Regions from separate parts of the Priestia sp. D51 genome, predicted to be linked through region 4. Evidence: riboswitches for the same ligand, from Rfam matches in the RefSeq annotation. Region 4 holds a riboswitch; each other region holds the start of a gene.

Region 1 (7,282 bases), on a different contig from region 4:
CCTCCAAAGATAATAAAAGCAAGAATAATAACTAATCCTACTGCTGTAACCGTTGGACTAACGCCAAATGCATTGTCGATGCCAAGCGCGATGGAGTTAGACTGAACGCCCGGCATTAGGATACTCATCGCAACAAGTGCTGCAATAGCAAATAAAATGCCATACCATTTCATACCTGTTCCTTTTTCAATATAGTACGCTGGACCACCTCGATATTGGCCATCTTGTTTAACTTTATAAATTTGAGCAAGTGTTGATTCGATGAATGCACTAGAAGCACCAATAAAAGCAACTGCCCACATCCAAAATACAGCTCCTGGACCTCCAAAAGCGATAGCTGTTGCCACTCCAGCAATGTTTCCTGTTCCGACTCGTCCCGACAGCGCTAAAGACAGGGCTTGGAAGGAAGAAACTCCTGCTTCTGAGCTTTTACCCTGAAACATAAGCATAACCATGTCTTTTAAGTGTCTTACCTGCAAAAACCTCGTTAAAATTGAGAAAAACAGGCCAATCGCAAGACATCCATAAATAACAGGCGTGCTCCATAGCACATTATTCAAACTCGTTACAAATTGCTCCAAAAGATAACCCCCTTATTTTTTCATTCAGACTATTTTAAATTATAAGTTAAATTATAAATTTTAACAATAAAACTCTAAATTAAAACTTTTTTTTAGTTAAAATACACAAAAAAACTTATAAAATCCTCAAAAACATCCAACGATGAACCGTTTACATTCCGTAATTATCGCTTTCAAAAGAGAGATATCTGCACCTTTCTTATCAGGAACACATAGGCTATAGGAGTTACTTTCTATTAGAAGGTGTGAAAAACAATGATGAGAATAGAGCCTTTATTTTATCGTCCTTTAGCTCTAGACCTTCTTTATGCGTGCGTCTTAGCTTATAAGCAATACGCACAGGGAGGCACATTTGATGTACCTGAAGGCTACCGGCTTATTAAATCGTTTAAAGCTTCTGCCATAGGGGTTCAAGAATGGTTTGGTTTTATTTTAGAATCTGATGACTCTATCGTAATTGCCTTTCGAGGAACTCAATCTGAGGCAGATTGGATTGCTGATGCTCGCATTAAGCAGCGCCCTTATCCATACAATCAACAAGCCGGTCTCGTCCACGAAGGTTTTTTAGCCGTTTACGAATCATGCCGTGATGAAATTTTTGAAACGTATCAGTCCCTTACCCCCAAGCCACTTTATATAACGGGGCATAGCCTAGGTGGTGCACTCGCTGCTCTTCATGCCTTAGATGTCGCCACAAACGCATCTTTTCCAGAGGTTACAATGTACAACTACGGAGCTCCTCGAGTAGGTGATCCTCAATTCGTTCAAACATACACAAATCTTGTTTCAAATAGCCGCTGCTTTGTTAACACGACGGATACGGTTCCTAAAATCCCTCCGAAGCGACTCTATTCCCCTTCCACAAAGCAAACAATTTATTACGATCAAGACCCTCTTCAACTCTCATTTACCATTCAAACAGGTTCTACCGTAGGGAACCATAATCCCCAAACGTACAGTGTTGGCATTTGGATGATGTCGGATTATCCTATTTTGGTCCAAAAATAAAAAACAGGCGGAAAGCCTGTTTTTTTATGCACCGATTGCTGCTTTGATTTCTTCTATTTGTTCTTGATGACGCTTTTCGTGATAACCAATAAAGTCAATCCATTGCTTTAAATCCATTAACCCAAATACAGGGTGTGGAAATGATTTTTGCTTTAGCTTATCTTCACTTGCTGTTTCTTCTAACTCTGCTAAAGCCTCTCTTGATTCTGCCAGCTTACTCTTCATTTCTTCTAATGTCTGCTTTTCATTAGAAGGCGTAACTTGAGCCGGTGCATCTACTTTTCGCGAACGGTCTACCGCTAAATGAAACGGCTTATCTTCAGTGGGCTGATCTACACCGTTTTCTAACTGATCCTTTACACGTGAAACAATCATGCGCTCCATCAAATATAAATGTTCTAATACTTGCATAACGCTCCATGTATTAGATGCTGGCTGCTGATTTAATTGTTCGTATGTTAATGATTCTACACTGTTCAATACATCATTTCGAAACTGTTCATTTTTGTTCATTTTTCATCCTCCTCTAGGATTCCTCTAACTTATCGTACCAAAAAACTCTTCCATATAAAAAAGATATCCCTTTACTTAACCTTGTTTTAACTGCAATTGTTTCACGTGAAAAAATCATATTTTCTATTTGACATTGGTTAACCAGGGTGTTATATTTAGATTTCTGGCTTTTCTTTAAGAGCTAGACATAGTGAAAGTAACTTGAGAGGATGTATCGTACAATGCAAGGTAAAAATACTGGCATTCGACACATGTCTTTGAACAAAACTTATTCACACTGGATCGGCTTCGGAGCCGTAAGGATGCAAGAGAGGTAGGGCTTGCGTCGTTTAGGTTAATCGATCATGTGGAAAAACAAACCGCGGCAATGGATGAAATCCATGCAAGCACAATCAATGCTAATTGTGCCCTAACAACAACGAAACATACAAAAACCGTAATCATGGATTTTATAAAGAAAGTAATCATTTTGTTTTTACACTTGCAAAAAGCAAGTTACTGATAAGAAACACGAACAAAAGCGAGCAGATGCATCTGCTCGCTTTTTTAATGATGATTTTTTATTTACTTTATCATTTCTTTTTTTAGGGAATCTTATAAAAAAGCCAAAACCAATATGGTTTCGGCTTTTTTCTTATTGCTCTGCTAGTACATCAGCAAATGCTTTTGCATAAGGAGGAAGGTCTGGCGGACGGCGACTTGAAATGATGTGGCCGTCGATTACGACTGCTTCATCATGCCAAATAGCTCCCGCATTTTCCATATCATCTTTGATTCCTGGCGTACTTGTTACGTTTCGGCCATCTAAGATTTTTGCAGAGATTAATACCCATCCTGCATGGCAGATTTGGCCGATTGGCTTTTGCTGTTCATCCATATGACGAACCATTTCAATTACTTCAGGGTAGCGGCGCAGTTTATCCGGCGCCCAGCCTCCAGGTACTAAAATAGCGTCATATTCAGCTGGATCAACATCTTTAAATGCGTAGTCCGATACGGCTGGAACACCGTATTTCCCCATGTACGTTTCGTTTGCTTTTTCTCCAACTAAATGTACTTCTGCTCCTTCTTCGCGAAGACGCATCACTGGATACCATAGTTCTAGATCTTCAAAGTCTGCACTAACAAGCGCAATAACTCTTTTATTTTCTAAGCGCATCGTAACACCTCCGCCATCAGTATAGCATGTTGGAGAATAAGATTGAAAATAAGGAACTAAATTGTACATAATTAAAGGATTTTTCAAGTGCCCTTCAGAAATTTTTTGTATGCCAAATGGTCTAATTTTATATTTTCACTTGACTGGGGACAAACACCACACTACAATGTGTAGTGTAGTATTCATAATGTTGTAAAATTATCCAAATAAGAAAGACTTTCTGATTTAATTGCTACATTTCTTTTTTCGGGCTTTCACACTACATAATGTAGTGTTTTTCAAATACACTTAAAGGAGGAAGTAAAGTGAATAAAAACGTCGAAATTGGTTCACTTATTATTCGTTTAGTATTAGGTTTTACATTTTTAGTACACGGCTTTCAAAAATGGCAAGGGGGAATTGAAAATACAGTAGGGTTCTTCGATAGCTTAGGAATCCCTGGTTTCATGGCATATATTGTTGCAACGATTGAACTTGTAGGTGGTATTCTTATTATTCTTGGTTTAGCAACAAGAGTCATAGGTGCTTTATTTATAGCAGTAATGCTCGGCGCTATTTTCACAGCCAAGCTTAAAAGCGGATTTGTTGGCGGATTTGAGTTTGATATCGCCTTAATTGCCATGTCTGCTCACCTATTTCTTGCAGGAAGCCAGTTCCTTGCTCTTGATAAAGTGGTATTTAAAAAGAAAGAAACTGCTTTTTCTCTTCAAGAAGAAAGCAGTAAATAAAAAAGAAAGCTTATACTCTCCCAATATAAGCTTTCAGGTTAGTCCCGCCGTTTGAGGCGGGCTTTTTTTATATTTGAAGCAGTAAATTCGCAAATAAAGAAGAGCGCTCGGACAACGTATCAATTTGAATATGTTCATATTCCGCATGTATTCCTTTTCCGCATGCTCCTAATCCATCCAACGTGGGAACACCAATGGCCGCTGTAAAATTGCCATCACTTCCGCCTCCAACAGCTGCTTCTTCTAATTTCATACCCAGTTTGGCCGCAATTGACTGAGCGCATTCAAATAACTCTTCCGTTTGTTTAGACTTAACCATTGGAGGACGGTTCATGCCTCCTGTTACTTCAATCTTAATCCCTTTTAAAATGGGCGTTAAATTCAAAATAATATCCGTCATACGTTTTGCTTCTTCTTCTGTAGAAACACGTAAATCCACGTGCGCTTCTGCATATTCCGGCACTACATTTGTACCGCTGCCTCCGGTAAATGTCCCAACGTTCACCGTTGTACCTTTTTCATAATCGGTTAAGCTCTGCAGAAAAATCACTTGGCGCGCAAGCTCTTCAATCGCATTGATTCCTTCTTTGTGGTGATTACCCGCGTGTGCTGCTCGTCCCCATACTTTTACGGTGAAAATTCCCGCTCCTTTGCGCGACGTTTTTAACGCACCTGAACCCGCCACCGCCGGTTCTGCTACTAGCACTGCTTCACTTCTTTGTGCTTCTTCTTCAATGTATTTTTTAGAAGAAATTGACCCAATCTCTTCATCCGAATTGCAGAAAAACACAATTTTTTTATCGAGCGATAAGCCAAGCTCTTGAATCGCTTTAATCGCCCATATAGATTGCACAATGCCGCCTTTCATGTCTAAAATTCCCGGACCGTACAGCTTGTTTCCCTCTGTTCTTAGACTTAGCCTTCCCTTTTCCCATACCGTGTCAAAGTGACCGATAATTAAAAGCTGCTTTTCTCCTTCTCCAATCGTAAATTTCAAATGGTTTCCTACTTCTTTTTCTTCTATAATTTCGTAGCCTACTCCTAAACGCTTTTGAAACAGCTCCGTTAAATACATTCCACACTGATCTACTAACTCTTTACTGTAGGACGGTGATTCTTTTTTCACAAATCCAACTAAATCTTCAAGCATCTCTTGTTCGTGTTCTTTTAAATAACTAAATACACTTTGTTCTACCATTACCTGACTCAAATCAATTCCTCCTCCAAACAACCCCTGCTGCTCGCATTAAATGCTTTTATTTATCGTACGTATAACTATGTTCTACGTTTCACATAACGACCTTAAATTATCCTTAATTATAATGGTTTTCAGACAATTTTCCATCCTTTAAATATAGATAATACTTTAACTTATTCATAACCGACCGAAAATAGCCATAAACTTCAACAAATTCATACAAAAAAGCTTCAATCTTCAACAGATTAAAGCTTTCGTTTGACTAATTGACATTTATTTTAATATTTTTCCCTTTTGACTTCACACTCACAAAAACAAACATAGACACTAAAAAAATAAACAAAATAACGCCAACCATTTCAAAGTTTACTTCGGCCCACGGGTTAAAGAAAGTGAATGCTAAATAGAGTGACACACCATACGCGAGGACAACAATAACCCAGCCCATCAAGCGGGAAGCAGATCGCCCAAACTTACTCGATTCATTCACCATTTTATGTACAATCAGTGAATCGATTGTATCTGTCAGCATCATACCAAACATAAATACTAGTCCTAATAAAAGCGGCGTATACTTGCCTGCGTTCCCTACAGCTAGAGACCACACGGCCGTTTGACTGACCGTTTCGGCTGCTAAAGCGAACAATGCTCCTACAAGAATAATTAAAAAAGGATTCGTTGTTCCTTTTGCGATTTTCGGAATAAACTTCCCTTTTAACCCGCTCAGCTCAAACTCTTCCTCTTTATTTTTGGTTCGAAGCAAATGATATGTGTTTAATGTCCCGATTAGAAAGAGGGAGATAATGGATACCCAAGATGCAAAATGATCGAAATACGATGGAAACGTAAAATTCTTCATCACCACGCCAAGCACCCCGGCCGTGACGGCCACCATTCCTCCGTGACCTAGTGAAAACAGCGTGCCGACCCACGGGGCAAAACGGCTCCCCATTCGCCAATTATATCGGGTCTGGCCATCAATAAAAGCTAAGTGATCTGCATCCAATCCGTGCCTGATTCCTAATAAAAAGACAAGTAAAAAAACTGATAAACCTTCCATTTCCTACACTCCTTTTTTTAAAATAAAACGTAAAAAAGCCTCAATTCTATAGAAATTGAGGATGTGTCGGCATATGAAAATAAACAGCAATTGCTCACTGCGTACCTTGATACACCGCCTCTTTCCTAGAAGAGTCAAGTGTACAGAATAGGTAGGTCTCCTGGCTTGAGATCATCATTTTCTACCGCCTTCCCCGTTTTGAGTGACGATAAGATAGAAAACTCCCTGCTTACAGTGGCTGGACCGCTCGAGATTTGCACTCGATTCCCTGTTACCTCTTACGCTATGTAAGAGCACCTAAACTGTGCGAATGATTCATTTTCTTCCTCATTATACTAGTACTCCTTACAAATGAATAGAGAAAATTCAAATAAAAAAGCCCTGCTAAGCTTTACATGCTTAGCAGGGCTTTTTAAAGCAATTAAACTACTTCTACCGTTACGTCTACGTTGCCGCTGATTGCTTTTGAATACGGGCAGTATGAGTGGGCTAGGTCTACATATTTTTTAGCTGTTTCTAAATCTAAGCCTTCGATATGAGCTTCAAGCGCTACAGCAATTTTCACTCCTTGATCAGCTTTATCTGGAAGCAGCTGAACCGTAGCTTTTACTTCACTGCTTTTAATTTCTACGTTATGTTTTTTCAACATAAATTCTAACGCGCTGTTGAAACAAGCACTGTATCCAGCTGCAAATAGCTGCTCTGGGTTTGTTGCTGTTGTTGCTTCTCCACCAAGCGCTGGAGGTGTTGCAACGTCTAGATTAAAGATATTATCTAAAGAATGAACTTCTCCTGTTCTTCCACCTGTGTTAACGACTGTCGTTTCATATAAAGCTTTCATGTATAAATCTCTCCTCTTTTTTAGTAATTTTATTAAAATTTTTTATTTATCGTTTCTGTAATTTAATTGTACACAATTTAATTTTAAAAAACAAGTGTTAAATACATTAAAAATTTTCCAATAAAAAAAAGCCGCGTATATGCGACTTTTTCTTAATAATATTGAGACTGTTCGTCATAAGCTGATTTTCGAAA
Region 2 (7,282 bases), on a different contig from region 4:
TTTATCAAACAAACTTCCTCCGACCATAGCTGTTAGAGCCAGCGTTACTCCTCCTGGAAGCATAAGAAAACCTGATGGTAGCAACTCTATACTGATCAGTCAATCTAGACGTTTAGGTCTTGCATAGAAGTGGAGATTGACGTTAGTTTGACAGGTGTAAGCATTGCTTGAAATGTTAAGAATAAGATTACAAAGTATTTTGGATCTATACTTCTATTGCTGTTAAAAAAATATAGTCAAGTAATGAAATTAAAAGAAGACGAGAAGCGTATAGCATGTTACGATAGGGACGGTATAGAAATTGACACATATCGGTTTCTAATAGAAGAGACAAATTTTAAAATTTTTAAATGTAAGGTTGTGATTCACCTGAGACTGAATAAATTTATTAGCGAATCTGGCAAAGCGTCAAGACGCGGGGCAGATAAGTTAATTAGTGAAGGAAGAGTAACCGTTAATGGAAAGGTTGCAAAAATCGGAGATCAAGTTAAGCCTGGCGATGATATTCGAGTAAGTGGCCAACAGCTTCGGATTGCTCGAAATAATGTATATATTGCACTTAATAAACCGGTCGGCATTACAAGTACGAGTGAGAAAAAAGTAAAGGGAAACATCATTGACTTAGTCAATCACCCTTTGCGTATTCATCATGTCGGACGACTAGATAAGGATTCAGACGGCTTAATTTTACTTACAAATGACGGCGATATTATTAACGAAATTTTACGTGCAGAAAACAAGCATGAAAAAGAATATATTGTTGCAGTAGATAAGCCGATTACACCCGAGTTTATCAAAAACATGTCTGAGGGAGTAAAAATTTTAGGTACAAAAACGCTTCCTTGTAAAGTGACACAGCTGTCTAAGTACGAGTTTCAAATTATTTTAACACAGGGCTTAAATCGTCAAATTCGCCGTATGTGTGAAGTGCTCGGATATGAAGTATACCGACTTCAGCGTACGCGTATTATGAATATTCACTTAAACAACTTGCCTGTTGGGCAATGGAGAGATTTAACGAAAAAAGAGCGTACGCAGCTATTCAAAGAATTAGACTATGAACCTAAAGAGTGGTAAATCAAAAGACACCAGCCTGTTAGACTGGTGTCTTTTTTTATTCGCATACAACTACTTGTCTAGAAAATACGCTTTTGCGCGCTACGCAGCGATCTGAAATAGAAAAGCCAGCTTCATGAATCATATGGTCAATCGTGTCTACTGTAATCACGACTACTTTATCCGCAAAGCGGCGAGCGTGTTTTAAAATAGAAAGCTGATCTTCAGGCGTCGCGTGGGTGTAGAGATTGTAAGGCATGTCGATGATCGCTACGTCATAGTGAGTGGTAACATCCGAAATCGGTCCGGTTTTGACATCACCCTTTAAGCCGAAATGCGCAATATTTTCACGAGATCCGTCGGTCACAAGTGGGTTGATATCGCGTCCTACAATATCAATGCCCATTGAAAGAGCTTCTACGAGGACTGTACCAATACCACAGCATGGATCAATCGCTTTGATTCCTTCAGGCTTTGGAACGGCAATGTTAGCTACAGCTCTTGCAAGGCGGGTACTGAGTGCCGTAGAGTATTCACGCGGTTTCTTCAAATGATGCAGCCATACAGCTTCGCTTTTTTGATATTTTCCAAAATACCAGCGTCCTTCAAATGGAACAATTCCAAACAAATGGTCAGGGTTATGCAAGTCTGCTTCTGCTACAAAATGCCAACCCACATCACGTTCAATCGCACGCTGACCTTTATAGCTTATTTTTTGATCTTTTTCTAAGTCATTAATTTTCATAAAAATGAGTTTAAATGTTTGATTTCCAAGGTCAATATCTTCTACTTGTTTGCAAATATCTGCAAGGTCATCTGATTCATACATAATATCTAATCGCTCTTTGATAAAAGGGCTTCTGCTTGGATCAAGTTTAACGGCGCTTCTTATGATAGGTTTCTCAGTTTCAATTTCAAAAAGAGAGCGTCTCTCTAATTGACATAGTGAGAGTTCCTCTTCGCTGCATGCGTATGTGTAGATATACTGAGGCAGCTGCGTATGGTTATTCAATATCGTATCATCCTTTATCGTATCTAATTATCCTTCTTCTCAAACAATAGCGAGAAAAGAAGAGAAAAGCAACGAATTTAAATATATTTGGCTGTGAATACTAAATTGAAGCGCTACATAGTCCACTTATTTGACAAAACATGCTAAAATAACTGATGATAACCTGCATGTGCTGCTGTTTATACAAAAGAACTGGATCAAGGTTTCTCAAAAATCATTTATACACTGCTGACATTTTGATGAATAGGAGAGGCTACGTGATGTCTAAAAGTGATCATGAAAAGCAACAGATGAGTCGGGCTGATATGAAAAAACAAGCTAAAACATCCTCGCAAAACCTTGTGATGAACGTACTCATTGCCATTGTATCTGTATGTATTTTAGCTCTTATTATAAATATTTTTGTACTAATGAAATGAGCCGTTATGCTGCTCATTTCTTTTTGTTAGGTTCAGCTTTTATTGAAGAGTTTGAGGTCTCTTTCACTAGAGAGCACATTGTGAATAGCATATCTTTTTTTTACAAATGATAGTTGTGATATGATAAAGCAATAATACATTAGACAAAAAGCTGGAGGTTACTTAGTATGCCATTACTTAGATTTGATGTAATAGAAGGAAGAGACGAAAAAGAGTTAAAAGCATTACTAGACGCTACTCATCGAGCGATGCTAGAAGCCTTTGGCGTCCCAGAACGCGATCGTTATCAAATTGTACATCAGCATCCTGCTCATGAAATGATTATTGAAGATACAGGTCTTGGCTTTGAGAGAAGCAAGGATTTGGTTATTATAAGTGTGACGAGCAAACAGCGAACAGAAGAGCAAAAACAAGCTCTTTACAAATTAATTGTAAAAGAGCTGGGAGAAAGCTGCGGAATTCAGCCAAGCGACATTATGATTTCAATTGTTGAAAACGGTAATGCTGACTGGAGCTTTGGTATGGGAGAAGCTCAATTCTTAACTGGGAAATTATAAAATGGTTTATTATCTAGAGAAGCCCTTATTTCTAAGGGCTTTTTCTCATTTTGTCTATAAAAATATTATTCTCTTAGTCACATCTTACTCAAAATTAAATACAGACATCTGTCAAATGAATGATACAATAAGCTTATATGCCGTTTTGAGTGGGAAAACCAAAAAAGAGTTCGGCGTACTAACTTCAGAACAACAATAATTTTACATAAAGATGTAAAGATTTAAAGGTTAAAAGAGAAATGTATAAAATCTGTAAAACAAAAGAACAGTTACGCGTTAAACATAGGAGTAAAAGGTTCTTCACGTGTTTTTTCGGATAATAAGAGAAAGTAATTTTGATCATTGAGGAGGAACTTAGAATGTTTGGATTTGATGCAGATGTATCGCCATTAGTGCGAATTAAAGTAATTGGAGTCGGCGGTGGAGGAAATAACACCGTTAACCGTATGATTGAACATGGTGTACAAGGGGTAGAATTTATCGCCGTTAATACGGATGCTCAGGCGCTTAATTTATCTAAAGCAGATGTGAAAATGCAGATTGGTGCGGCATTAACGCGAGGATTAGGTGCAGGAGCTAATCCAGAAGTAGGAAGAGAAGCTGCAGAAGAAAGCAGAGAGCAAATTCAAGAAGTACTGCAAGGCGCAGATATGGTATTCGTAACAGCTGGCATGGGGGGAGGCACTGGTACTGGAGCAGCTCCGGTTATTGCCCAAATTGCCCGTGAACTAAATGCTTTAACAATTGGAGTAGTTACTCGCCCTTTCAAGTTTGAAGGAAATAAACGTACCAAGCAAGCAGTAGGCGGTATTACTGCGATGAATGAATCGGTAGATACCCTTATTGTCATTCCAAACGACCGCTTGCTTGAAATCGTTGATAAAAAGACACCTATGCTTGAAGCATTCCGTGAAGCAGATAATGTTCTTCGCCAAGGTATTCAAGGTATTTCAGATTTAATCGCTGTTCCGGGGCTGATTAACCTTGACTTTGCTGATGTAAAAACAATTATGTCTAATCAAGGATTTGCGCTTATGGGTATCGGACGAGCTTCGGGATCAGATCGAGCAATTGAAGCAGCGAAAAAAGCGATTTCTAGTCCGCTGCTAGATGCATCGATTGATGGAGCAAGAGGCGTGCTGCTGAACATTACGAGCGGCAGCAGCCTGAGTCTTTACGAAGTACAGGAAGCAGCAGATATTGTCACGTCCGCTTCTGATCAGGACTTAAATATGATTTTTGGATCTGTGATTAATGAAGATTTAAAGGACGAAATGATGGTAACCGTTATTGCCACTGGATTTGATGATGAAGATATTTCACCATCAGCTTCCACTTCTAGAGTTTCAAGAGCACGCTACTAAATTAAATAACCAGCTTTTATGGTGGCAATTGTTTTTCAATTGCCTTAAAAGGGAATCCGGTGAAAATCCGGAGCGGTCCCGCCACTGTAACAAGGAGCCTTATGTCAAAAAGCCACTGTCTATTTAGAGACGGGAAGGCGGTATAAGGCAATGACTTGAAGCCAGGAGACCTGCCATAAATCGCAGCACACAATAACCTACGAGGATAGGGAGGTGTTTTGGCAGAATCAAAAATACGATAAACAAGGGATACGTTTATCTGAATTTGTTGTGAAGGCAAGCACTTCTTTTTAGAAGTGCTTTTTTTTGTGTATTAAAATAGAAGGTGGAAAAATGAATGATAAATAATAAAAAACTTGTATCTATGATATTTCTCGTGTTACTTTGCCTCACTGCTTGCGCTCCTAATGAAGAGAGCGTAAGTATAAAAGAAAGAAAGAAAACGGATAAAAGTGTGACGTTTTTATTTAATTTTACATCTGCAACGCTTGATCCTCATACGGACGATAATTATACAGCAGTTCGTGGGGGAGTAGGGGAGACGCTTGTTAAAATCAACGACGATTTAAAAATAAAGCCTTGGCTTGCTGAAAAGTGGGAAACGAAAGATAACGGCCTTACATGGACATTTATGATAAGAAAGAACATCATGTTTCAAAACGGAAAAGCGCTGGATGCAAATGCCGTTAAGTCTTCTCTTCAAAGAACGATAGACCAAAGTTATGCGATGAAAAACGCTTTAAATATTAAAGAAATGAAAGCGAACAGTCATGCGCTGACAATTACATTAAAAGAACCAATGCCTAAATTTCCTTCTGAATTAGTGCATCCAAATACAGCTATTATAGATGTTGATGCTTCTAATATAGCTAAGAAGCCCATTGGTACGGGTCCATTTCGCGTCTTGTCTTTTGATCAAGGAAATCAAGTAAAATTAGAAAGATATGAAAATTATTGGGGTGGAAAAGTGAAATTGAAAAGTGCGATCTTTGGATTTAACGAAGATGCTAATGCGCGAGTTGCTGCTCTTCAATCTGGAACAGCCGATATTATTTATCGCCCGCCTTTAGAAAGCTTGGGCACTTTACAAACAGATCCGTCTTTTAAAGTAAGTGGAGTACCTAGTGTGCGCACCCATTTATTGCTTTACAATCAAACCAATGACGCATTAAAAGACGAAAATGTAAGAAAAGCTATCGATACCTTATTGAACCGAAAAGAAATTGTTAGCAGCATCATGAACAATCAAGCGGCAGCGGCTCGAGGTCCATTTTTACCCCAATTTCCTTTTGCTGATAGTACTGCTAATGAGCAAAGAGGTATGACATCTGCTAAAAAATATTTAGAGAAAGCAGGCTATCAAATCAAAAATGACAAAGCAATCAAAAATGGAAAGCCACTATCGCTCTCTCTTGTCACATACAGTTCTTTGCCAGAACTGCCTTTAATTGCTCAGCTTCTACAGTCTAATGCCAAAGAGTTAGGAATTACTATTAAGATTCACCTAGTTGAAGATAGCGATGAATATGTAATGGCAAAAGATGATTGGGATTTAGCATTGTACAGCCTTATCACAGCACCTAGAGGAGATGCCAGCTATTATTTAAGTACGAACTATTTGCCCGGCGGTGGTTTAAATGCCAGCCGGATTAATGATGATACGCTAACAAAAATGATAGAACAGTTAAATTCAACAGTAGATGACGCAAAACGAGATCAGTTAGCCAAACAAGCAACCGCTTTGATTAATAGAAAAATGCTGACGTCATCGATTGTACATCCAAACATTGTTGTTGCTTATAATCAAAAAGTGAAAAACTGGACAACAAATCCAAGCGAGTATTATATGCTGACTCAGCATTTAGACGTAACGCCGTAGTTAACATTGCAGCATAAGCAGAGAAAAGAAAAAGTATACAATGATCGCTAAAAGGATGTGACAGTAAACGTGCAAGAAGTACAAATGTATCAAATTAAAGAAGTAAAAGAAAAGGATGCTGAAGTGTTTCAGTTTGTCATGAATATGCGGAATGAGCTATTTCCTATGCTGGAAAAAAATCAGCTTCCTGTGGATTTGCTTCATTTTAATGAACATTACGTTCAAGCGAAAGACGCTGCTTTTTTTGCAGCTGTTACGGAAAATCAACAAGTAATTGGAACCATTGGTTTATACGCTTACGATGGACGGTTTCATGCATTAAAAGAGCGATATGAACATAGAACTGCAGCTGAGGTTGTAAAATGCTATGTCGATCCAGCGTACCGGCGTCTAGGCATTGGACAGCAGCTGTTAAAAGCAGTTGAACAATTTGCCCAAAGTCATTTTTATGACACGCTGTATCTGCATACTCATCCTTTTTTACCTGGCGCTATTCCTTTTTGGGCTTCACAAGGCTTTATCAAAAGGCTAGCTGAACAGGATGAACCATGGAATACGCTGCACATGGACAGAAAAATACAACGAGTCGTAACGTAACGAGATCATACAGTAATTACCATGGAATCTGTATATGGGCTCATGCTATAATGAACGTAACTTACATTTATAGCCTGTAGGGCAAGTCCTTACAGAAAAGAACCACGTTTCGAATTGGCTGAAACGTGGTTCTTTTCTGTAAAAAACAAGTAACAAAATATTTTTAAAAATATATATGAAATCGCTTTCAAAATAATGAAATATATTATATAATTACTAGTGTTGTGTTGTACTTTGTTAGTGTTAAATCAATATCCTACATGTGTGAGCCGATTGCCTTATGGTAGTCGGCTTCCTTTTTTTATAGTAGAAGTCTAAAGGGAAACAGCGTTCGTTAAAATGGCTGTAATTGTCGTGATAATAGTTGTCCCAAAGGCCCACTTGAAAAGAAAGAAAAG
Region 3 (7,282 bases), 360 kb from region 4:
TCGTAATACCAAAAACTAAAAGAAGAGTAATAAAACCAGATACGATGCCGACTACAGGCAGCGTGAAGATAGACAAACCAAAAATACTCCAGTGAAAATAAATTGCCATGACAGAGCCAAGGGTTGCACCTGAGGAAACTCCGATCGTGTAAGGATCTGCAAGAGAGTTTCTTAATAGCCCTTGAAAGGCAGCTCCTGCTATTGAAAGCGAAGCTCCTACTAAAAATGCCACCAGTACTCTTGGAAAACGAATTTGCCAAATGATTAAATCCATGTTTTCCGGACCGTGATATAAGGATAGTCCGGTAAGGTGGCCAATAATAATTTTGATTGTATCTCCTACGGTTAACGAAACTGTACCAATAAATACTCCCATAATCACCGAAGTACATACAATAAATAAACTGACTATGTATAAAATAGATGCTTTGTTTAAAAAAATACGTTTAAAAATCAATACTTTCAGCTCCTCTAGGAAACGAGGCGTGATGTTTTACATTACATTAACCATTCATTTTCCTGTCCATAAACCATGTTTCCATCCTACATAGTATTGGAAACAATCATCTTTTATTTGTTACGAGTGCTAGACTGTTGAACTAGGCAACGTAGAATAGCGTACTAAAGTTCTCGGTGAAAAAACAAGCGAAAACCTCTACAAGCTACACTTTTTGTGCTTGCTCCGGGCTTTTATAGTTGTCTATTAAATGATACAGCTTTTCCATATCTACAGCTTCTCTCACATATGCTGCTGCTTTTGAAAAAGACTCCTCTTTTTGCAGGCGACTGTTGAATGTATCCGTAATAGGCGGCAATTTTTTATGTTTACGAATTTGATTAAGCAAAGCTCTGCGCAAAGCATCGTTATGAAACACATCATGAACATACGTGCCAATGATGTTGTCTTTAACCGTTCCTTCTTTTTGATCATCTACCACCGCAAAGGCTTCCGTTATGCTTTTAGAAACCGTCTTTCCCATATGAATTTCATAGCCTTCAATCGAAACCTTCTCACTCTCTAACTGAACATATCCAGAAACTCTTTCTGTTTTTTTGCTGGTTGTCATAACGGTTTCCACTGGAAGCAAACCCAGCCCTTTAATAGATTCAATCCGGGACTCTACTGCATCGGGGTCCGTAATTGTCTCGCCTAACATTTGATATCCCCCGCAGATGCCAATAACGTGAGCGTTCGTTGCGTTCAAGACTTGATTAATGGCTAGAGCCAGGCCGCTTTCTTGTAAAAACTGCGCATCTTCAATCGTATTTTTGCTTCCTGGTAAAACAATTAAATCAGGCGTACCTAGTTGTGATGGCTTGGTTACAAGTCTCACATGACAGTCTTCTTCTAAGCTTAGAGGATCAATGTCTGTAAAATTTGAGATGCGAGGATACGAGATAACCGCAATATCGATTTCTTTTAACGGATTCACAAGCGTTGAGTAATTTCTGAGTGATAGCGAATCTTCAGCGTCAATTTCCACGTCGTGCATATAAGGAATCACTCCTAGTACCGGAACTCCCGTGTATTCTTCAAACCACTTCAACCCCGGTTTTAAAAGCTCTAAGTCTCCTCGGAATTTATTGATTAACACTCCAATTACTCTAGGTTTATGTTCATCTGGAAGCAATTGAAGAGTACCCACCAGACTCGCAAAAACCCCTCCTTTATCAATGTCTCCTACTAACACAACAGGGGCTTGGGCTATCTTTGCTACGCGCATATTTACCAGTTCCCGATCGTTCAAATTCACTTCAGCAGGACTTCCAGCACCTTCAATCACAATTCGATCATAATGATTGGCAAGCTCTTTATAAGACTCCGTGATAACGTTCAAACCTTCATTAAAAAATTCTTGCCGATACTGAAAAGCAAACATATTACGAAGCGGCTTTCCATGAACGACAATTTGAGATTCATGATCACGAGTTGGTTTAATTAAAATAGGATTCATATTGGTTGTTGCTTCTACTCCAGCCGCTTCAGCTTGAATTCCTTGCGCTCTTCCAATTTCTTTTCCATCCATTGTAATGTATGAATTAAGCGCCATATTTTGCGATTTAAACGGTGCAGTTTGATAGCCGTCTTCTTTAAAAATACGGCAAAACGCTGTAGCAATCATGCTTTTTCCAGCGTCTGAGTGCGTTCCTTGAATCATAAGAGGTTTTCCTTTTTTCACTTTTTCCACTCCCTATCACATAAAAAAACCTTAACTGTAAAAGTCAAGGTTTGGTCATGCGCTCATTAACACATTGTCTTGACTTATTTCTCCCACCGAAAAATAAGGGGTTTTTAAAAGCAGGTCTCCTGGCTTATGCTTCATTTTACTTCTGCATCCTTCCTAGTTTGACTAGTGGGTCTTTGCAGGTTCATCCACATTTACAGTAGCGGGGGCTGCACCGGATTTACACCGATTTCCCTATTATCCTCCTTAGAGGCACTTTTAAAATCATTTATTCTTTATTGTAACGAATTTTATAACCATTCACAATAACGATTTTCTTCTATTATTATATATTACTGTGTTTATACTTATTTGGGTCTCGTATGCTATAATAACAATTATTTTCCAAACATCTTATGAAATAGCTAGGAAGGTGCTCGTAGTTGAAGAAAAAAATCATTTATATCTTTATTAGTTTGCTTGTTCTTTACATAGCAATCATGTCTTTTTGTATGTATCAAACCGCTCATCAGCCTGTTCCGCAAAAAGCAGATTATGTGCTCATTTTAGGTTCCAAAGTAGACGGAGATCAAATGTCTCCTAGTTTAAAAGAACGAGCAAAAACGGCTTTATCTTATTTAAAGACTCATAAACAAACAAAAGTTATCGTAACGGGTGGAAAAGGATCCGATGAAGAAATTTCTGAAGCAGAAGCAGCCTATCGTTTTCTACGAAAAGAAGGAATTAAAAAGAATCGAATGATAAAAGAGGATCAGTCAACTTCTACTTTTGAGAATTTCACTTTCACTAAAAAGAAAGTTGATATTCAACACAAAAAAGTCGTGCTTGTTAGCAGTGATTTTCATTTATTTCGCGCCTCTATTATTGCCAAGCGTCAAGGTTTTGACGTTTATCCTTTAGGTGCAAAGACACCAAATTCAATTAAACTTCAAGCCTACTTTCGTGAGTATGCTGCTATCTTAAAAACGTGGCTGTTTGATAAATAAATAGAGTACACCCCTATACAAACGAAAAACACGGCATGAATTCATGCCGTGTTTTTTATTAATCATCCGTATCGATAACTGCTTTTGGTAAACCCGTGTATTTCGCCCAGTAGAAAATACCGATTGAAACAAGAGCAATTAAAATTAAGTCAAGCGGGTTGCTTAGCACACCTTGTCCTCCACCAAATGAGCCTAGGTAAGAGATAACAAGCATAATAATATAATAAGCAACTAGCCACCAAGCAGATTTAAGCTGCTGTGCAAATTTTACAACGTCAGTTGGTACGTATTTCTTAAATGCTACGTAGATAACAACCATTAGAAGCTGTGATCCTAGAAGCCAAGAAATTGTCGTCCATCCTGACCAATATACGATGTATGAACAGAAGATAAATGACACGGGAGCAATAACGCTCATGCCTTTTAATTTGAAAGGCTTTTTAAGGTCTTTTGCATTTACTCTGAATGCAGCAGCTGAAATTGGCGCAATCGCATAAGACAGAATAAGTGCTACTGAACATACGTTTACTAGCGCTTCCCAAGAAGGAAATGGCAGTGTCCAGAATACGGACATTCCAAACGATAGCCATAGTGACGCACGTGGAATTCCTGTTTTCTTATCTACTTTTGAGAAACGTTTAAATAGTGTTCCATTACGAGACCAAGCATAAACTAAACGAGAAGTTGTATTCATGAAGATGTTCCCGTTACCGCCTGGTGATAAAATAGCATCAAAAATAACAAGCGTTACTAACCAGCCAAGGCCTAAAATAAGTGCAATATCTTTAAATGGTAAAGAGAATTGCTCTTGAATTGTTCCCCATCCTCCTGATAGCATATCAGCCGGAATGTTACCAATGAACAATACTTGCAGTGCTGTGTAAATAATCGCTGAAAGTACAATACAGATAATGAGCGCGATTGGAATATTACGCTGCGGGTTTTTAACTTCACTGGCTACAGAAACAATAGGGTGAAGTCCTAGGTAAGCAAACATAACGCCACCTGTTGAAATGGCTGCTTGAATACCATTAAAACCAAACGGAGTAAAATCGCCAGTTGTAAAGTTAGCTGATTTAAAGTGATAAGCTAACACGACGATAATTGTAAGAGGAACCGCATATTTGAACACAGATATAATAACATTTGACTTAGCAAATGCTTTTACACTTACGTAGTTAATGATAAAAAATAGCGTTAATAACGCGAACTGAAATAACCAGCCGATTGTAGTAGGCGATTCAGAACCATGTTTAGTTAGACCAGGAAGCCAAAACGCAACATACTGACGTACAGCCGTTACCTCGATGGCAATCAAACTTGTGTAAGCAATAATGGTAATGAATGAAATTAAGTAACCCACTAAATGACCATGTGAGTAAACCGGATAACGGATAATTCCACCGGTACGCGGCAGCGCTGCTCCAAGTTCAGCATACACTAAACCGATAAGTAAAATAATGACTCCGCCAATCAGCCACGAAAAACTTCCGGCTGGACCAGCCTTTGACGCTACGTTACTAACCGCAAATAACCAGGCGGAACCAAAAATAGCTCCCATCCCAATTAACGTTAGGTCAAGTAACGATATTGATTTTTTAAACTTTCCTTGATTTCCTTGATCAGACATAATATCCTCCTTTAAAATTTCCACTCCACATATCTACGCCCTTGCGTCCGATATGGGATTCTTTACATCATCCTCCTCTTACTAAGACCTCACAAGTGGATATGTTAACAAATATTCTCTAAAAAACCAAGTTAAAAACTTTATTTTTTTGTAAAACATCGTTGAATTGCTTATGTATAGCGCATAAATTCCACAGAAGATTTGAGGACTACTCCTCCTATTTAACCGCATTTTTCTTAGGTTAAACATAAAAGAATATTCAAACTATTTACCGTAAAAAAGGGTCTGAGATATAACGAAATCAACCGCTAGAAGCAGCTACATACGCAACACCTACGCTTGCCATACCAATAAAAAAATCCGAACGATGAATCGTTCGGATTTTGCTTTAATTAAAATAATGTTGTCCGTGCCTTTTTTTGCTTATTTAAATACTTTTACACGTTCACTTAGTGGTTGAAATTCTTTTTCACCCGCCGGTGACACGGGATTACCAAATGGCATTTGAGCAATCAGCTTCCATGAACTTGGAACATTCCAAGCTGCTTTTACTTCATCGTCAATCAATGGATTGTAATGCTGTAAAGTTGCTCCTAGGCCTTCGAGCTCAAGAGCTGTCCAGATCACATGCTGCAGCATGCCTGATGATTGGTTAGACCAAACCGGGAAATTTTCGCTGTAAGATGCGAACTGCTTTTGCAGTCCTTCAACTACTTCTTGATCTTCAAAGAAAAGAACTGTTCCATAGCCGCTTCCGAATAAGTTCATTTTTTGATCCGTATCTGAAAAATTTTCAGCTGGAACAATTTTACGAAGCGCTTCTCTCGTAATATTCCACACTTTATCATGCTGTTCGCCAAATAAAACGACTACGCGTGCGCTTTGGGAATTAAATGCTGAAGGAGTATGTTTCACCGCAAAGTTAATAATTTCTTCAATTTTTTCTTCTGACATTTTTACATTTTTATCAATTGCATAAATAGAACGTCGGTTTTTAATTGCTTCATAAAAATCTTTTCCAACCTGTTGTTGATCACTTGATTTATCAAATAATTTATCTAAAAAACCCATTTTCCACACTCCTAATTGTTTGTTTTTTTAAGCTTAAATTGCATGTTTATACCCTTCCCCCTGATAAAAGGAGATAAACAAGATATAATGAATTCTTATATCTCTAATTCGAGATATTAAACTAAAAAAATATTAATTGAAATTTAATTACTTTATGTAACTTACTTTACAATGATTATTATTACCTGTCAACAGAAAAATTATTTTTTTTTGTTGATCATCAAAAGAGGTTGAGACATAACGAAATGAATCCAATCTAAAATAAACAAATGGGATATATGAGCTGAACCGCTTTTGATACCGCAGTTGATTTCCGTGCACGACTTCGCTTTCCGCGGGCGGCCGCTGAACCTCCTCGTCACTTGCGTTCCTGCGGGGTCTCATCTGTTCCGCTTTTTCCGCAGGAGTCTTCGTCGTGCCCTTCAATCAACTGCTAGAAGGAACGAAACAGGTGAAACCTACGTTCACCGTAATAAAAAAACGAACCGCTAATCAAAAATTTTGATCAAGGGTTCATTTTTTCACTTCGTCTAAAATATTTTTATCTCAGCCTTTTTTATAGATACTTAATGTTCATAAATCATCTTTCGCGTCATTCCCCCGTCTACTACGAGGTTAGCTCCTGTTACAAAATCATTTTCGACGTTTGTTAAGTACATACACGCTCTTGAGATATCGGCTGGCGTTCCTACCCGATTAGACGGATGCTGCGTATGATCGATTTCACGAAGGCCATCGTAGTCAGATGTCTCAATCCATCCTGGAGAAATAGCATTTACCGTGATGTTGTCATCACCAAGCGAAACGGCAAGTGCATGAGTTAAAGCAACGATTCCTCCTTTTGTAGCAGCATAGGCTTCTGTATCTGGTTCAGACATTGAAGCTCTTGTAGAAGCTAAGTTTACAATGGAGCCTCCGCTTTCGTTTTTCCTCATCACTTTAGCTGCTTCGCGAGAACATAGAAACACGCTGCGCAGGTTCGTATTGATAATGTCATCCCATTCATCAATGGTTAGCTCATACGGTGATTTCCAGTGGGAAACGCCTGCATTATTAATCAAAATATGTATCGTTCCATACGTACCGACCGTTTTCTCAACGAGATTTAAAATGTCGTCTTCTTTTCGGACGTCTGTTTTCACAAAAATGGCTTCTCCGCCTTGTCTTTGAATAGCTTCTGCGTGACGCTCTCCTTCGGTTTCGTCCACATCTGCCAATACCACTTTTGCTCCTTGTTTTGCGTATGCGCGTGATACATCTTTTCCTATTCCATTCGCAGCTCCCGTAACAACAACAACTAAATCTTTAAATGACATAGCATCTCCTCCTTATACGCTTTATTCACTTTTTTCTTCGTCTTTAAACAAGTGATCCGTGACGAAAAGAGCAAACGTTTCAGCCGTTAACTT
Region 4 (7,282 bases):
GGCGCTGGCATCGCTGTTTATTGCTCAAATGTACGGCATTGACCTTTCCATTATGGATCAAATTCAGCTCCTTCTTGTGCTAATGTTAACCTCAAAAGGGATGGCTGGTGTACCAGGGGCATCGTTTGTAGTTGTACTTGCTACGCTTGAATCTATGGGCTTCCCTCTTGAAGGCATGGCATTTATTGCAGGAATTGACCGCATTCTTGATATGATGCGTACCACAGTTAACGTAGTAGGAAATGCTTTAGCTGCAATTGTAATGTCCAAGTCTGAAGGCGAATTTGATAAGCAAAAATCATTAAATTACACAAATGAATTAAAGAAATCAAACATAGCTTAAAATAAAAAAGCCGGGCAGCTGCCTGGCTTTTTTGTTTGGAGCTGCCTGTTATCTTTTTTGAAACATATGGTAAAATAAAAGAAATGAGAGACAAAGGAAGTGTCATAATGACGGAAACTGTTCAGTTAATTAAAAAGCTTGTTTCGATTCCCAGTCCTTCTGGAAATACAGAAAAGGTGATTTCATTTGTCGAAGACTATGTAAAAGAGCTAAATATTCAAACGTATCGCAATCGAAAAGGAGGCTTAGTCGCTACTATTCCCGGTAAAGATACGGATCATCACCGCATGCTGACGGCTCATGTCGATACATTAGGTGCTATGGTAAAAGAAATCAAACCGAGTGGACGTCTGAAAATCGACTTGATTGGAGGGTTCCGCTACAATTCCATCGAAGGAGAATATTGTGAAATCGAAACGTCAGCAGGAGAAGTATTTACAGGGACCATCCTTATGCATCAAACATCTGTTCATGTGTATAAAGATGCAGGTAAAGCTGAGCGAAATCAAGATAATATAGAAATTCGATTGGATGAAAAAGTACATAGCGCAGAAGATGTTCGCAGTCTTGGAATTGAAGTCGGCGACTTTGTTTCGTTTGATCCTCGTGTAGAAATAACAAAAAGCGGTTTTATTAAATCTCGTCATCTCGATGATAAAGCAAGCGTAGCTTTATTGCTTCAGCTCATGAAAACAATTCAAGAAGAGCAGATCGAACTGCCATACACTACGCACTTTCTTATTTCAAATAATGAAGAAATTGGATACGGAGGAAATTCGAATATTACGCCTCAAACGGTAGAATACTTAGCGGTTGATATGGGTGCCATGGGAGATGGACAATCTACTGATGAATACACCGTGTCTATTTGTGTAAAAGATTCAAGCGGCCCATATCATTACGGTTTGAGAAAGCATTTGGTGGAGCTAGCTAAGCAGCATGATATTCAGTACAAATTAGATATTTATCCGTTTTACGGATCAGATGCTTCTGCTGCTATTCGTGCCGGGCATGACATCGTACACGGCTTAATTGGTCCAGGAATTGATTCTTCTCATGCGTTTGAGAGAACGCATCAAGATTCATTGAACCATACGTACAAGCTTCTTTACCACTATGTGCAATCGAACATGGTTCTGCTTTAAGAAAGGAATATTTAATTAGTGTATTTTTATGCAAAACAAAGAGCAGGACGGGACAGTGATGTCTGTACTTTCCTTTCCTAAAAAAGAAGCGGGCTGTCCGGCTTCTTTTTTTAATAAATACTATATATTTTTTTACTGGTGAAGCAACAGTTGGTAAAAAAAGCACCTTTTTTAAAGAGGTATAATACGGCTTAAACCTTTTGTACATTTTGTTCATTTACAGAAGTTAAAATGTTTTTAAATTTTTAAAAGTTTCTTGTGACAAGTTTTGTAGAATGGGTTTTCAAAAGGATATGGTTTCGTCATAATGTGGATATAGCGATCACTACAATAATCGGAGGCGAATCTTTTCATGTGGGTACTGACGGTATATGCTGGAAAAGAAATGAAAATGTTTGAATTTGAAACTGAAACGCAGGCGAGAGAAGCTTTTGCCAAAACAAATGGCTGTAAAGTTCTTTCAGAAGTCGTGTATTATAATGATCCTCATTTAACATTAGTAGCTATATAATGAAAAAACAAGAGCTGACTTTATGCTCTTGTTTTTTTATAGCTTCTTGTATCTTACGAAAAGAATAGAGTTGAAATAAAAAAAAATGTACGCTATGATATGGTAGTTACTTCTATTATTCTGATAGTTTAAAAGGTTCATATATATCAAACAGCAACAGTGAAGATGCCAAGAAGGCTTAATAGGGAAACTGGTGAAAGACCAGTACTGCCCCCGCAACTGTAAGTGTGGACGAACGAGTATAACCACTGTGGAAAAATCACGGGAAGGTTCTCAAGTAGAATGATACACAAGTCAGGAGACCTGTCTTTATTGTGAAGTTTCTATTTCTCCGGGGAGCGGGAAGGGAAACGTTGGCTTAAAGTGGCATTCGTGTACACTTTTATTCTGACGTTTTACCCGCTCGCATATTAGCGAAGCGGGTTTTTCTCGTAGCACAAAACTACATATCGTGCAAAAAAGGTGCGCAATGTTCACATTGCGTTAAATGGGAAGTCTGGTGTGAAGCCAGCGCGGTACCCGCCACTGTGAAGAGGAGCTGATTGCATATGCCACTGTATTCGGGAAGGCGCAATCAAGTGATGAATCGAAGTCAGGAAACCAGCCTTTTTCTAATGCGAAGCTTACCCTACGGGATATAGGTGGAAGTGCAAAAACTTAGTTTGAATTTTTCTGCGCCTCTATCATTGATAGAGGCGTTTTTTTAGTAAAGGAGCGAATAAGTGTGACGACGTGGAACTTAAATGGAACAAAACATCACGTATTGATTTGTAATGGAAGCAGCTGTATGAGAAAAGGTGGAGAAGAAGCCACGCAAGCTATTCGAAATAAAGTGACTGAACTGAATCTAGATGAAGCGGTTCACACAACCCGTACGCGCTGTAACGGAAGATGCAAAGATGCTCCTGTAGCTATCGTGTACCCTTCAGGAGATTGGTACAAGCAGGTCACTGAAAACGTAGCTCATCGAATTGTTGAAGAACATTTAGCAGGAGGCTGCAGTATAAAGGAATCACTTATTTATGAATATGATCAAAACGGTTTTGTTTCTCCGGAAAAGAGTGACTCCATAGAAGGAATTGACAAAGTAAAAAGTAACGCATAAAGGAGGAGCTAGCATGAAAGGTAAACTGTTAGTTATTGGATTCGGCCCAGGAAGCTTTGAACATATTACACAGCGAGCAAGAGAAGCCATTCAAGAAAGTGATATGATCATTGGTTATAAAACCTATGTGGAATTAATTCAGGGACTATTAACGAATCAGCAAATTATTAGTACAGGAATGACCGAAGAAGTAAGCCGTGCACAAGAAGCCGTAAAGCAAGCTGAAGCGGGAAAAACCGTGGCGGTCATTTCAAGCGGAGATGCAGGAGTATACGGAATGGCCGGCCTTGTGTATGAAGTGTTGATTGAAAAAGGATGGAAAAAAGAAACGGGCGTAGAGCTGGAAGTGATTCCTGGCATTTCGGCTATTAATTCATGCGCATCCCTCCTTGGGGCGCCCGTGATGCATGATGCCTGTACGATTAGTTTAAGTGACCACCTTACGCCTTGGGAGTTAATCGAAAAACGAATCGAAGCAGCTGCACAAGCGGATTTTGTAGTAGCTTTTTATAATCCGAAAAGCGGAAGACGCACAAGACAAATTGTGGAAGCGCAAAGGATTTTATTAAAATACCGTTCCCCCGATACGCCTGTTGGTCTTGTGAAAAGCGCTTATCGTGACCGTGAAGAAGTGGTAATGACCAATTTAAAAGACATGTTAAATCATGAAATAGGCATGCTGACTACCGTTGTTGTCGGAAATTCATCTACGTTCTTTTACGATGACTTAATGATTACACCGCGCGGGTATCAGCGGAAATATACCCTCAACCAAACAGAGCAGCCGCTAAGACCGCATCAGCGGCTTCGAAAAGAAGCAGAACCATGGGCTCTTGATCAAGAGGAGACTGTAAAGCAAACGGCTTCAGCTATTGAAGATGTTCAGAATACAAAAGAAGAAAAAGTAGCTTCACGAGCTCTGGCAGAAGAAGCGCTTCAAGCAATTTTAGGTGAAACTACTTCACCGGTCGTACACCAGCCAATTGAGTCTATTTTTGAAGTGGCAGTTAGTCCAGGGCTTGCGAATAAGAAGTTTACGCCCGTTCAAATGACAACACTAGCAGAAGTTGTTGGTGAAAAAGGTACGATGGAGTATACGCCTGACCATCAAATCAAACTGCAAATTCCAACGGCTCAGCCAGATGTGATTATTAAAAAGCTCCAATCAGCTTCCTTTTTACTATCTCCAGTCGGAGACGTGTTTACAATTAAAGCGTGTGATTTTTGTGATGGAGAAAAAAGTGACGCCATCCCGCATACGGAACAATTACAAAAGCGTCTCGGTGGAATGGACATGCCAAAAGAGCTGAAGCTTGGTATTAATGGATGCGGTATGGCCTGTTACGGTGCTGTTCAAGAAGATATCGGCATTGTCTACAGAAAAGGTGCGTTTGACTTATTTTTAGGGGCTAAAACGGTTGGACGAAACGCCCATTCAGGTCAAATTGTGGCGGAAGGCATAGCGCCCGATGACATTGTTGAAATAGTGGAGAACATTGTCCATGAATATAAAGAAAAAGGTCATCCAAATGAGCGGTTTCATAAATTCTTTAAGCGTGTGAAGAATGTTTATGGATTCGACTATCAAGATATAACACCAAAAATAAAAGTAGAACCAGCTCCGTGTGGAGATTAAAAATGGGAGGGCATTATATGAAATCAGTTTTATTTGTCGGTCATGGAAGTAGAGATCCTGAAGGGAACGATCAAATTCGCGAGTTTATCTCGACTATGAAGCATGATTGGGACCCATCTATTTTAGTAGAAACGTGTTTTCTAGAGTTTGAACGTCCGAATGTAAGTCAAGGCATTGATACATGTGTGGCAAAAGGAGCGACAGATGTAGTTGTAGTTCCAATTATGCTCTTGCCAGCTGGCCACTCAAAAATACATATTCCGGCGGCTATAGATGAAGCTAAGGAAAAATATCCACACGTAAACTTCGTGTACGGACGTCCCATTGGCGTTCATGAAGAAGCCCTTGAAATTTTAAAAACGAGATTACAAGAATCAGGAGAAAATTTAGAAACTCCAGCTGAAGACACGGCTGTTATTGTCTTAGGGCGAGGAGGAAGCGATCCTGATGCAAACAGTGATTTATATAAAATTACGCGCCTCCTTTGGGAAAAAACAAACTACAAAATCGTCGAAACTTCTTTTATGGGCGTGACCGCTCCATTGATTGATGAAGGAGTGGAACGATGTTTAAAACTGGGCGCTAAAAAAGTGGTTATTCTCCCGTATTTCTTATTTACAGGAGTACTAATTAAGCGTTTGGAAGAAATGGTGAAACAGTATAAAATGCAGCATGAAAACATTGAGTTTAAGCTAGCCGGCTATTTCGGTTTTCATCCAAAACTGCAGACAATTTTAAAAGAACGTGCTGAAGAAGGATTAGAAGGCGAAGTGAAAATGAACTGCGATACATGTCAATATCGCCTCGGCATTATGGAGCATATTGATCACCATCATCATCACGATCATGATCATGATCACGGGCACCATCACCACGATCACCATCATGACCATCACCACCATGAAGATAAGGTCGGCGAGTTAAAATGATTTTATTGTTAGCGGGAACTAGCGATGCACGTGCATTAGCTGTTCAAGTGAAAAAAGAAGGTTACGACGTTACGGCGACGGTTGTAACCGACAATGCAGCAATCGAATTACAGCGAGCAGAAGTGAAAGTGAAAATTGGACGTCTCACAAAAGAAGATATGATGACTTTTATAAACGAACATGGTGTAAAAGCTATTGTGGATGCAAGTCACCCCTTTGCCGAAGAAGCATCTAAAAACGCCATCGGTGCGGCTGCTGAAACATCGATTCCTTACATACGCTATGAGCGGGCTTCGCAGGCTTTTACCTACGACAATATGACGATGGTTTCTACGTATGAAGAAGCAGCTGAAGTAGCAGCTGAGAAAAAAGGAGTTATTATGCTGACAACAGGCAGCAAGACGCTACAGGTTTTTACAGAAAAGCTCCTTCCTCTTTCAGATGTACGGCTTGTTGCTCGTATGCTTCCAAGGCTGGATAATATGGAAAAGTGTCAGCAGTTAGGATTGCCGCAAAAAAATATTATTGCTATTCAAGGTCCGTTTACAAAAGAGTTTGATCAAGCGCTTTATAAGCAATACGGAGTGACGGTCATGGTCACAAAAGAAAGCGGAAAAGTTGGATCTGTGGATGAAAAAGTGGAAGCAGCCAAAGAGTTGGGCTTAGATATCATTATGATAGGGCGACCAAAAATCGAGTATGGAACCGTGTATTCTACTTTTGAAGAAGTGGTTCATGCTTTAGTAAACCAAACTAGGAGTTGATTGAGATGGATTTTCGTACAGAATTTAAACCGTTAACTGTTCAGCCTCAGCAAATTGAAGGAAAAAGTTTTGAAATGATTACAGAAGAGCTTGGGCCTCACCCGTTTACAGATGAACAGTACCCAATTGTTCAGCGTGTGATTCATGCGTCTGCAGACTTTGAACTTGGACGCAGCATGCTGTTTCATCCTGATGCGATTCAAGCAGGAATTAAAGCCATTCGCAGCGGCAAGCAAGTGGTTGCGGATGTACAAATGGTGCAAGTAGGAACAAACAAGCAGCGAATTGAAAAACACGGCGGTGAAATCAAAGTTTATATTTCAGATCCGGACGTAATGGAAGAAGCAAAGCGCTTAAATACAACGCGTGCAATTATTTCAATGCGAAAAGCAATTAAAGAAGCAGACGGCGGAATTTTTGCAATTGGGAACGCACCGACAGCTTTACTTGAATTAATTCGTTTGATTAAAGAAGGAGAAGCGAAGCCTGGGCTTGTTATTGGTCTGCCGGTAGGATTTGTTTCAGCCGCTGAATCGAAAGAAGAACTTGCAAAACTTGACGTGCCGTTTATTACAAACATTGGGCGAAAAGGCGGCAGTACGGTAACGGTTGCTGCATTAAATGCAATTTCAATTCTTGCAGATCAGGTGTAACACATGAAGGAAGTACCAAAAGAACCTAAGAAACTCAGAGAAGGCTACACGACGGGCGCTTGTGCAACGGCAGCTACGAGAGCAGCTCTGCTTACGCTAATTTCAGGAGAAGTGCAAGATGAGTCAACGATTTACTTACCTGTCGGCCGCTTTGCTACGTTTCATCTTGAAGAATGCGAGTATCGCACAAGCAGCG

What was found. Region 4 has a riboswitch for cobalamin ahead of ACNHOZ_RS07305 ((2Fe-2S) ferredoxin domain-containing protein). Riboswitches for the same ligand answer to the same signal wherever they lie in the genome.
Region 1: linked by a shared signal. The riboswitch ahead of ACNHOZ_RS24795 (HoxN/HupN/NixA family nickel/cobalt transporter) and the one ahead of ACNHOZ_RS07305 ((2Fe-2S) ferredoxin domain-containing protein) in region 4 are both predicted to bind cobalamin.
Region 2: linked by a shared signal. The riboswitch ahead of nikA (nickel ABC transporter substrate-binding protein) and the one ahead of ACNHOZ_RS07305 ((2Fe-2S) ferredoxin domain-containing protein) in region 4 are both predicted to bind cobalamin.
Region 3: linked by a shared signal. The riboswitch ahead of ACNHOZ_RS09075 (cobyric acid synthase) and the one ahead of ACNHOZ_RS07305 ((2Fe-2S) ferredoxin domain-containing protein) in region 4 are both predicted to bind cobalamin.

What each region holds. Positions count from the first base shown of each region.
Region 1 covers NZ_JBLTIR010000009.1:88,517-95,798, forward strand. The annotation lists gene ACNHOZ_RS24760 (alanine/glycine:cation symporter family protein) at 1-581, opposite strand, end outside; gene ACNHOZ_RS24765 (lipase family protein) at 837-1,589, shown strand; gene ACNHOZ_RS24770 (DinB family protein) at 1,614-2,102, opposite strand; gene ACNHOZ_RS24775 (hypothetical protein) at 2,449-2,604, shown strand; gene ACNHOZ_RS24780 (type 1 glutamine amidotransferase domain-containing protein) at 2,737-3,261, opposite strand; gene ACNHOZ_RS24785 (DoxX family protein) at 3,567-3,989, shown strand; gene ACNHOZ_RS24790 (M20 family metallopeptidase) at 4,057-5,220, opposite strand; gene ACNHOZ_RS24795 (HoxN/HupN/NixA family nickel/cobalt transporter) at 5,450-6,247, opposite strand; cobalamin riboswitch at 6,381-6,563, opposite strand; gene ACNHOZ_RS24800 (organic hydroperoxide resistance protein) at 6,669-7,088, opposite strand; gene ACNHOZ_RS24805 (undecaprenyl-diphosphatase) at 7,241-7,282, opposite strand, start outside.
Region 2 covers NZ_JBLTIR010000007.1:29,790-37,071, forward strand. The annotation lists gene ACNHOZ_RS23135 (MFS transporter) at 1-84, opposite strand, end outside; gene rluF (23S rRNA pseudouridine(2604) synthase RluF) at 361-1,077, shown strand; gene ACNHOZ_RS23145 (TRM11 family SAM-dependent methyltransferase) at 1,115-2,068, opposite strand; gene ACNHOZ_RS23150 (hypothetical protein) at 2,329-2,487, shown strand; gene ACNHOZ_RS23155 (tautomerase family protein) at 2,655-3,044, shown strand; gene ftsZ (cell division protein FtsZ) at 3,404-4,408, shown strand; cobalamin riboswitch at 4,411-4,601, shown strand; gene nikA (nickel ABC transporter substrate-binding protein) at 4,746-6,287, shown strand; gene ACNHOZ_RS23170 (GNAT family N-acetyltransferase) at 6,357-6,884, shown strand.
Region 3 covers NZ_JBLTIR010000002.1:483,077-490,358, forward strand. The annotation lists gene ACNHOZ_RS09070 (FecCD family ABC transporter permease) at 1-457, opposite strand, end outside; gene ACNHOZ_RS09075 (cobyric acid synthase) at 663-2,189, opposite strand; cobalamin riboswitch at 2,282-2,461, opposite strand; gene ACNHOZ_RS09080 (YdcF family protein) at 2,609-3,172, shown strand; gene ACNHOZ_RS09085 (APC family permease) at 3,231-4,802, opposite strand; gene ACNHOZ_RS09090 (nitroreductase family protein) at 5,226-5,873, opposite strand; gene ACNHOZ_RS09095 (glucose 1-dehydrogenase) at 6,440-7,189, opposite strand; gene ACNHOZ_RS09100 (DHH family phosphoesterase) at 7,211-7,282, opposite strand, start outside.
Region 4 covers NZ_JBLTIR010000002.1:119,498-126,779, reverse strand. The annotation lists gene ACNHOZ_RS07320 (cation:dicarboxylate symporter family transporter) at 1-343, shown strand, start outside; gene ACNHOZ_RS07315 (M42 family metallopeptidase) at 451-1,488, shown strand; gene ACNHOZ_RS07310 (hypothetical protein) at 1,841-1,999, shown strand; cobalamin riboswitch at 2,146-2,324, shown strand; cobalamin riboswitch at 2,443-2,622, shown strand; gene ACNHOZ_RS07305 ((2Fe-2S) ferredoxin domain-containing protein) at 2,724-3,104, shown strand; gene cobJ (precorrin-3B C(17)-methyltransferase) at 3,118-4,740, shown strand; gene ACNHOZ_RS07295 (sirohydrochlorin chelatase) at 4,758-5,669, shown strand; gene cobK (precorrin-6A reductase) at 5,666-6,433, shown strand; gene ACNHOZ_RS07285 (precorrin-8X methylmutase) at 6,439-7,086, shown strand; gene ACNHOZ_RS07280 (cobalt-precorrin-5B (C(1))-methyltransferase) at 7,090-7,282, shown strand, end outside.